DNA from 2 places in the Photobacterium sp. 53610 genome. Region 1 is predicted to be linked to the other one. Evidence: riboswitches for the same ligand, from Rfam matches in the RefSeq annotation. Region 1 holds a riboswitch; the other holds the start of a gene.

Region 1 (4,987 bases):
AGGAAAAATGTTCCTGCCACAGGTTGTGAAATCTGCCCGCGTGATGAAACAGGCTGTGGCCTATCTGGAGCCGTACATCAATGCCGAAAAGCAGGCTGGCAAGAGTAACGGAAAAATCTTGCTGGCAACTGTGAAAGGTGACGTGCACGACATCGGAAAGAACATTGTCGGCGTGGTGTTGCAGTGTAATAACTTCGAGATTATTGACCTCGGGGTGATGGTGCCCTGCGATAAGATTCTGAAAGTTGCCCGGGAAGAGAATGTCGATATTATCGGTCTATCCGGCCTGATCACGCCATCTCTGGATGAAATGGTTCATGTAGCAAAAGAGATGGAGCGTCAGGGCTTTGAGATCCCACTGCTGATTGGCGGCGCAACAACGTCTAAAGCACACACTGCCGTGAAAATCGAACAGAATTACCATGCGCCCGTGGTGTATGTGTCCAATGCATCCAGAGCCGTCGGGGTATGTGCGGCATTGTTATCTGAGACACAACGGCCTGCGTTTGTCGAACGTCTGGATCAGGAATACGAAGTGGTGCGTGAGCAGCATGCACGTAAGCGTCCGCGCAGCGCGCCGGTCAGCCTGGAAGCTGCACGTGCCAATAAAGTGGCAATTGACTGGAACAGTTATACGCCGCCGGTTCCTAAACAACCGGGAATCCATGTATTCAAGGATTTCAATATCGCCACCTTGCGTCGTTATATCGACTGGACACCTTTCTTTATGACCTGGTCGCTGAGCGGTAAATATCCGACTATCCTTCGCCATGAAGTCGTCGGGAAAGAGGCGCAGCGGCTGTTCGATGATGCCAATCAGCTGCTGGATGAGATCGAAGCAACCGGCATGATCAAAGCCAATGGCGTGTGCGGTCTGTTCCCGGCCAATAACATTGGTGATGATATTGAGGTTTACACGGATGAAAGCCGGGCTCAGGTTCTGACGATACTGCGTGGTCTGCGGCAGCAGACGGAGAAACCGAAAGGGCCGAATTACTGTTTGTCAGATTATGTGGCCCCGAAAGACAGCGGGAAAGCTGACTGGATTGGTGCCTTTGCCGTGACTGGCGGGATTGGTGAGTACGAGATTGCCGAGCAGTTTAAAGCCAAAGGGGATGATTATAATGCCATCATGATTCAGGCGGTGGCCGATCGTCTTGCCGAAGCGTTTGCCGAATGTATGCACGAGCAGGTGCGCAAGGAAATCTGGGGTTATGCGCCGGATGAAAATCTGGAAAATGAAGATCTGATCCGTGAGAAATATCAGGGGATCCGTCCGGCACCGGGCTATCCGGCCTGTCCGGAGCACACTGAAAAAGGTGAAATCTGGAAATTGCTGGATGCGGAAGCCAACACCGGGATGCAACTGACAGAAAGCTTCGCGATGTGGCCGGGCGCGGCAGTGTCGGGCTGGTATTTCTCGCATCCGGAGTCCCGCTATTTTGCGGTTGCACAGATTCAGCGGGATCAGATGCTGAGCTATGCTGAGCGCAAAGGCTGGGATGAGGTTGAAGCCGAGAAATGGCTCGGTCCAAATCTCTGAGGCACCTCAGCTATCGGCCATCTGAATCCGGTGGCCGCATCAAAGGTTTCGTAAGATATTAAAAAAGGCGCTCACAGAGCGCCTTGTTTGATCGGTCAGGTTCGGATTACTCGAAAATCTTACTGTGCAGATTCTGGGCAATCGGAAGTGCGTGTTCGGTTTTCACCAGGAAGCACAGGTTGTGCGGGCTGGCACCGTAACAAATCATCCGCAGCTTGTATTCATCCAACGTGTTGAAGACAGTGCTGACGGAACCTGCGGTCTGGCTCATGCGGTTTCCGATCAGAGAGATCAGACACAGATCCTGTTCGATCTCAACTCGGCACAGCTCGCTGAGGGCCGCATGTGCTCCCGGAGGAAGCGTTGGCGCGCCGCCGCCAGTTTCCGTCTGATCCATGGTCAGAGAAACGCTGACTTCAGAAGTCGAAATCAGATCGACTGAAACTTTGTGTTCAGCCAGAATACGGAACACTTCCGCCAGGAAGCCGTAAGCATGAAACATGTTCAGACTGGTCAGGGTGATCAGAGTCTGATTGTTGCGCAGGGCCAGCGCACGGAACAGGGGGGCATCACTGACCGATTTACGGATCCAGGTCCCGCCTTGCTCTGGTGCTTTGGAAGAGCCCACAAACACAGGGATCTGACGGCGAACCGCCGGGATCAGTGTAGACGGGTGAAGAATTTTGGCACCAAAGTTTGCCATCTCAGAAGCTTCGCTGAAGCTGATTTCCTTGATAGGCGTCGCTTTCGGGGCAATACGCGGATCGGTGGTATACATCCCAGGGACGTCAGTCCAGATTTCCAGCGTACCGGCATCGATCGCTTCAGCCATCAGCGCGGCGCTGTAGTCGCTGCCGCCGCGGCCCAGCGTTGTGGTACGGCCCAGTTCATCACTGCCGATGAAGCCTTGAGAAACCACAATGTTATCCTGCAGCAATGGCAACAGCTTTTCTTCTGTCAGCTGACGGATCATCTCAGGTTCCGGGCTGGCTTTTCCGAAACGGCTGTCGGTACGCATGACGTCACGGATATCATAGCGCACGGCATCGGCACCCATTTCGCACATAATTTGGGTAAACAGGTAAGTTGACAGCAGTTCGCCGTTCGCGACCAGTTGATCGGTCAGTTCAGCAGATTTCTGGACTGCGGTCTGAGTTGCAATCTCTGCAACCTGATCCAGCAGCGCCTCAATCTTTCCGGCAACGGCTTCTGGTTGCTGCAGGTCCGCCAGTACACTGTGATGGATGGCACGCAGGCGCTCCATCAGGCTGGTACGGTGCTCAGCATCAGCGACGCCGTTGGCCAGTTCGACCAGAATATTGGTCACACCGGAGCACGCACTGATTAAAACCAGCTTGGTATTCGGATTATTCATCACGATCTTGGCACTGCGGCTCATTGCTACGTAATCGGCCACACTTGTGCCGCCAAATTTTGCGACAGTAATTTCAGCGTTCTGCGCTGAAGAAAAATGTACAGGGCTCAAAATGATCTCCCACTAAACAAAGCGTAAAGTCATGGGGCAAAATTTGGGGAATCTTTCCGACTTGATGTCAGAAGAGCCGTTCGGCGAGACATGAAAAGACTGCTGCGACCAGAAGCTCTCCACCTGTGCTTGATGCTGCAGGTGACAGCCAGAAGGATTCAACCTTCAAAGCCGATACGGCAAGCCCCCTGTCTCACCGTATCTCGGCGTTGCTCCCCCTCTCTATGGTGCTTTGGGGTGGGGCCCCGCCGCATAGATACCTGGATAACGCGCCTCTTCCGTTTTCACCTGAAAAATGAGCTCTTTCAGGGTGAACAAAAATTGCCCTTATTGAATAGGAGCAGGGGGGCTTTGTCAATGCCTGAATGCATTTTTCTGTGCCGTTATTGTTACTGATCCTGCAGAAATTTGTCTCTGTCATTTCTGCGGCGTCCGGTTCTGTTATGCTCGGTTGCGATACTGAACCGATATGACCGTTGCAAATCATATTTAACGTGCTGATTGATAGGGATTTCAGCAACCATGCCAATGGAGGCCCCATGACAATTCAGAGTTTTTATCCGCCGCAGCGTACCCTGATGGGACCCGGCCCTTCAGATATTTATCCTCAGGTGCTGCAGGCGCTCAGTCGCCCGACTTTGGGCCATCTTGACCCATTATTCATCGGAATGATGGATGAACTGAAAGTCTTGCTTCAGTATGCATTTCAGACCACGAACCCGTTTACCATTGCCGTCTCTGCGCCGGGCAGTGCCGGGATGGAAGCGTGTTTTGTTAATCTGGTCGAGCCGGGCGATAAGGTGATTGTCTGCCGCAACGGGGTCTTTGGCGATCGGATGCGGGAAAATGTTGTTCGCTGCGGTGGTGAAGCCGTGCTGGTGGATAACGAATGGGGCGAGCCGGTTGATCCGTTGGCTGTTGAGGCGGCACTGAAAGCCCATCCGGATGCCAAGATCCTGGCCTTTGTTCATGCGGAAACCTCCACCGGAGCGCTCAGTGATGCCGAAACGTTGTCGAAACTGGCACGTGAACATGGCTGCCTGACGATTGTGGATGCGGTGACGTCACTGGGTGGTGTGCCGCTCAAAGTGGATGAATGGCAGCTCGATGCGGTGTACTCCGGCAGTCAGAAATGTCTGTCCTGTGTGCCGGGGCTGTCTCCGCTGACTTTTTCTCCCCGTGCGGTTGAGGCCATTCAGCAGCGTAAGACACCGGTACAGAGCTGGTTCCTGGACCAGAGCCTGGTTCTGGCATACTGGAGCGGCGAAGGCAAGCGGAGTTACCATCATACAGCGCCGGTGAACAGCCTGTACGCATTGCATGAAGCGCTGGTCCGTCTGCAAAATGAAGGGCTGGAAAATGCCTGGCAGCGTCACGCTGAGATGCATCAGTCGCTGCGTGAAGGCCTGGAAGCCATGGGAATTCGTTTTGTTGTTGAGGAAAAGAGCCGTTTGCCGCAACTCAACGCGGTCTACATTCCTGATGGTGTGGATGATGCCAAAGTGCGTCAGACCCTGCTGGAAAAATATAATCTGGAAATTGGCGCGGGTCTGGGGGCGCTGGCCGGAAAGGCTTGGCGTATCGGACTGATGGGGTATGCTGCCCGCAATGAAAATGTGGCGCTGTGTCTGAAAGCGTTGGAAGATGTATTGAAATAACCGGTAACGGATGGACAAACGGCTGCCGTGGCAGCCGTTTTTGTCTGGTTTAACCTTGTGTATTCCCAAGGCTGGCCTGATCGTTTTCTGTTTCCAGAGCAGGCTGAGCAAATACCGGCAATGCCTGCTCTGTGAAATCCAGCCCCGGGAACAGGTACCGGGCCTCTTCCCGTACATGTTCAGCCTGGCGGTGATTGTCCAGTGCCTGATGGGCGCGGATCAGATACTGATACAGAATCGGGCGCGGTAACTCCCGGGCCATGTGATCAGCCCAGGTGATAAATCCCTGTATCAGCTCAT
Region 2 (4,987 bases), on a different contig from region 1:
GACGCGTGATTCATCAGAGAAAGCTTATCCCACAGATTATCTTCCGGGCCGTACAATTCTGCATCTTCCGACAAACCGATACGGGAACTGACTTTCCCCTTCCCAAACCGGTCATCAATTGCCGCTGTAAAGATGACAGGCGACATCCCCCGCTCACGGTAGTTAAATGACGACTGCAATAATGTCGTCGATTTCCCGGCATTCATGGCCGAGTAATAAAAATACATTTGCGCCATCAGGCTTTCCGCTCAACTCTGAATAACGGCTGATGCTACCGAAGAAGATTCTCAATTGGAAGCAAATCGGTGCCATTCATGTCTTTCCCCGTCAATACGTTCATGAATCAAGCATGACAGTCGACTCAGGCTGACCGGACACAAAAAAAACCGGTCAAGTGCAGCACTTGACCGGCTTGAAGCGCATACAGGCAGATCAGCTTACCTGGCCAGCTCCTGAGTGCCTTTTAAAGGACGCTTGGCAATCCAGCCAAGGCATACACAAACCAGCAGGAAGCTGACGGTCGCAGCCATGAAGGACACCCCCAGTGAGTCTGTCAGACCTAAGACGGTAAAGCCCACGGCTGTCACCAGAGCGACGGACAAAGCATAAGGCAATTGCGTCGACACATGATCCATGTGATTACAACGTGCACCTGTTGACGACAAAATCGTGGTGTCAGAAATTGGCGAGCAGTGGTCACCGAAAACAGAACCCGCCAGCACCGCACTCAGCATTGGCAGAATCAGACTGATTTCTGTCGCAGCGGCCAGATCACCCGCGATTGGCAGCATAATTCCGAAAGTGCCCCAAGACGTTCCGGTAGAAAACGCCATCAGACCTGACAGTAAAAACAGAATAACCGGCAACCACACCGGAGCAATATTTCCCTGAACCATCGTCGACAGGAATTTACCCGTGGCCATATCACTGATCACACTGCCAATCGTCCAGGCAAAGAACAGAATCAGAATTGCGCCGAACATTGATTTCGCGCCAATCCATAAAGCATGAACAATTTGCTTAACCGGAATTGCCTGACGCCCGACAGCAATCAAGGCAGAAAGTAATCCCAGCAAACCACCGTAACAAAGTGATGCACCAACATCTGTTGATTCAAACGCACCCAGAACAGAGAAAGGTTTTCCGTCTGCCTGCAAACTCTGGTTACCGGTAAAAATCATGAAGAATAAGGTTGCTGCAACCAGCACAAGAATAGGAACAATGAGATCACTTACTTTCCCATTTTCACTTTCTTCAATTTCTAATTCATCATTCAGATCTTTGGCTTCGGCATGAATTTCATCATGATCAAACCCAAGCGCATGACTGGCTTGCACTTCATGTTTTTTCATCAGGCCAACATCCAATTGGAACCAGGCCACAACGAATACCATCAACAATGCAAATACTGCGTAAAAGTTCATAGGTGCCAGTTGAATAAACGCACTCAGTGCAGAATATTCTGTAACACCATGTGAAACCAAAATACCACCAACAACTGTAATGATATATGCCCCCCAACTTGAGGCTGGCATCAGTACGCACATAGGTGCGGCAGTCGAGTCCAGAATATAAGCCAGCTTAGAACGGGAAACATAAAAACGATCCGTTACCGGTCTAGAAATTGACCCGACAGCAAGACTGTTAAAATAATCATCGACAAAAATAAACACGCCAAGAAAAGCGGCTAAAAGTTTTGCACCGCGTTTACTTTTGATTTTTGTTTGAGCCCAATGTGCAAATGCACGCGTACCACCAGACAATGTCAGCAGCGCAGTGGTCATTCCTAATAAAAGCAGAAAAGCAACAATACTCATATTCCAGGTATTGATACCGCCATCTTCAATAAAGAGGCCTTTTACTTTACCGCCAACATAAGACAAGGTATTCGCGGCACTAAAGTCTGTCAGTAATAGCGCACCCATCAGGATACCAATGCCTAAAGACAACAGAACGCGCCGGGTCAGAATTGCCAGACTCAATGCCACAAGGGGCGGTAAGACTGAAATGGAAGATTGGGAAAAATCTACAAGGTTCATGATCTCTACTACAACCGATCTTGGTTGGAGATCTACTGCTGAACACGGCTTTACCGTGATGGGAAGCAAAATAGGAAGGCGGGTTTCACCTCTCCGGACCCCACAGTAGCGCTCCATAGTTAAATGTAAATTACTATGGCAGTGTTGTCCCTATTTGGCGACAACCCCAGCAAGGTGCTTTGACAGTTCAACCTTACTTCGGCACTGGCTCCTTTCACTGACGTTCTTCGGGGTCACCTCCCGCCAGTTACTAATAGACAATGCACCTCTACCCTTAGTCAAGGAACCGCGTATTCTACTTTTTGTTATCTGATTTGCAACCTATAAAGTACAAGATTAACTCATACTGATGAATAAGCGCTTACTAATTTACTGTATTTACTTACATTTACAGCGAGCATTACGATGTTGAATATGAAATTACTCACATTCAAACGCATTAAGAAAATTAGAACTATCTCAATTTATTAACAAGCAAAAATTTGATTTCTTCGCATCAGATGGCGATTAATCATTATGACACGGATAAAAAACCATCGAATTAACTCCGTAAATCTGAGATTTTATTTGGCAGACAGGTTTAAAAAGTATTACTATTGCTGATATAAACTTTCTCACTAATTATTAGTATAACGACAATAGGAAATTTAAAATGTCTGATGCAATGAAAGCGCTATTAAACCTTCGTAGTCTTCGTGCACTTGCTCGTGAATATTCACTGGAGCAACTGAAAGAAGCTCTGGAGAAACTTCAGACCGTTGTCACCGAACGTGAAGAGTCTGATGCAGAAGAAATCGCGAAAGAAAAAGAGCGCGAAGACAAACTGAACCAATACCGTGAAATGCTGCTGGCTGACGGTATTGACCCAGAAGAACTGATGGCAAGCCTGGGTAAAACTAAAACCAAGCGTGCTGCTCGTCCGCCAAAATACAAATTCATCGATGAAAACGGCGAAGAGAAAACCTGGACTGGCCAGGGCCGTACTCCTTCAGCACTGAAAAAGGCGCTGGATGAAGGTAAATCTCTGGACGACTTTAAGATCTAATCTGATTCGATTTGATCAAAAAGCCCGGCAACTTTAGCCGGGCTTTTTCTTTTTCCAACATCAATTTAGAGCAATCACTTAAATAATGGCTATGCCATTAGTGAATACTGTCTGCTAGTGTACTCACAGCCAGCGCAAAGTAATGCGAGCGATTCCATTTCAGTAATGTCTGATAATTGCCATAAATCAAATAAGCACGACCATGATTATCATCCGGTTGAACTAACCAGGCATCTACATCAACTTTAGGCAATGCTGAGCCATTTAAACGACGCACACCCAATGCCTGCCATTCTGACAACGTTTTCCGCTTCTGAGGTTCCACCCCTTTCAGATCATCGCTCAGGCCATCAGGAACCTTCACCTGACGTCCCCAGGTATATTTATCATCCCAGCCAGATTTACTGAGATAATTTGCAGCCGAAGCGAAGACATCCGCTTCCGTTTTCCAGATATCTGCCTTACCGTCTCCATTTCCATCCACGGCAAAAGTCAGATAAGAAGTCGGCATAAACTGTGGTTGTCCCATCGCCCCTGCCCAGGAACCTTTCATTTCACTCACAGTAATATGTCCGTCCTGAAGAATGCTCAGTGCAGCCATAATCTGCTCACGGAAAAAAGCTTCCCGCCGGCCTTCATATGCCAGGGTAGTTAAAGCTTCAATCACGCTGTAACTTCCGGTCAGCTTGCCAAAATTACTCTCCACTCCCCACAAAGCAACAATGAACCGAGGCTGTACGCCATACTGACGCCCAACACGCTCCAGTGCCTTCCTGTGCTGGTGGTAATACTTATTTGCCTGGGCAATTTTCCATTGCGGAACCGCTTTCGGCAAATACTCATCCAGAGTGAGTTTTTTCTCCGGCTGGTTTTTATCGGCTGTAACCGCACGCTCAATAAATGTCACATTGGCAAATGCAGATTCCAGAATCGATTCATCAATTCCCTTCGCTCGCGCTTCCTGCTTTAACCCGGTTACATAATTGTCAAAACTTTCATCCGCCGCAGCCATAGGCGATGAAAGGCCAAGTCCTAAGGCCACCAGGGCCGCTAACCATTGCTTCCGCATATCCATTTTTTCACCGTCAGGTATTATTCAGTGCTTTTTTTGCTTTGTATTCTTCAAGAAGATTAGTCACTGGTGGTGGTATTTGCAGGTAATAACCCTGCGTTGACAGCGACTCCCTCACCTTCCTGATATCCGCCAGGGCCAGTTTTCTGTCTTCACTCAGTTTGAGTACCATCACGAACTGAGGCGTGCCAAAGGTGCTCAGTAACGCTTCCGGGACTTCTGAAAAATCATCTTTCTTGTTGATGTATAGATAAGTGTTGTCTTTTTTAGGACTTTTATAGATTGCACAAAACATAAGCAGACCTGCTGGTTACCCTTCACCACTATCTGACCACGACAAACGGAAATCATTCCTGAACGGAGGACATTCTGCCCAGCGCTGTCACCATCATGGTCATCATTTAAACTTTATACCGAACTCTGACAAGGAGAACTTGCTGAGACCTGCCGGGGAATATAACATGCTATAACCTATGTGATAACGTACCTGAGCGCGAAATTCTCCGCGCAAGAAGAATAAGCCATGGCAAAAACGGCAGAATTGAAAGGGGGCAGCTATACGCTCTCATCACTACACTTGGCTGACAGCGGTTTAGATCAGGCGATCAGTTTCCTTAAGGATAAAGTAGAGCAGGCTCCGGCATTCTTTGCTCACGCCCCGCTGGTGATTGATATCAGCAAAACCAGTCAAGAGCTTGACTTCGGGCAGTTGCGACAAGGCATTCTGGATGCAGGGATGATCCCGGTAGGCATCAGTGGTTGCAAGCCATCACATTTACAGGCTCAGGCAAAATCCGCAGGTTTTGCCATCATGAATGCCGCCAGACAGGC

What was found. Region 1 has a riboswitch for lysine ahead of lysC (lysine-sensitive aspartokinase 3). Riboswitches for the same ligand answer to the same signal wherever they lie in the genome.
Region 2: linked by a shared signal. The riboswitch ahead of SPK40_RS01195 (Na+/H+ antiporter NhaC family protein) and the one ahead of lysC (lysine-sensitive aspartokinase 3) in region 1 are both predicted to bind lysine.

What each region holds. Positions count from the first base shown of each region.
Region 1 covers NZ_JAXOFS010000009.1:5,004-9,990, forward strand. Annotated here, with positions in the region: gene metH (methionine synthase) at 1-1,543, shown strand, start outside; gene lysC (lysine-sensitive aspartokinase 3) at 1,650-3,029, opposite strand; lysine riboswitch at 3,134-3,315, opposite strand; gene SPK40_RS17880 (pyridoxal-phosphate-dependent aminotransferase family protein) at 3,569-4,687, shown strand; gene SPK40_RS17885 (PglL family O-oligosaccharyltransferase) at 4,737-4,987, opposite strand, start outside.
Region 2 covers NZ_JAXOFS010000001.1:239,680-244,666, reverse strand. Annotated here, with positions in the region: gene SPK40_RS01200 (thymidine kinase) at 1-236, opposite strand, end outside; gene SPK40_RS01195 (Na+/H+ antiporter NhaC family protein) at 438-2,039, opposite strand; lysine riboswitch at 2,138-2,318, opposite strand; gene SPK40_RS01190 (H-NS family histone-like protein) at 2,692-3,084, shown strand; gene SPK40_RS01185 (lytic murein transglycosylase) at 3,182-4,153, opposite strand; gene SPK40_RS01180 (YcgL domain-containing protein) at 4,170-4,451, opposite strand; gene minC (septum site-determining protein MinC) at 4,680-4,987, shown strand, end outside.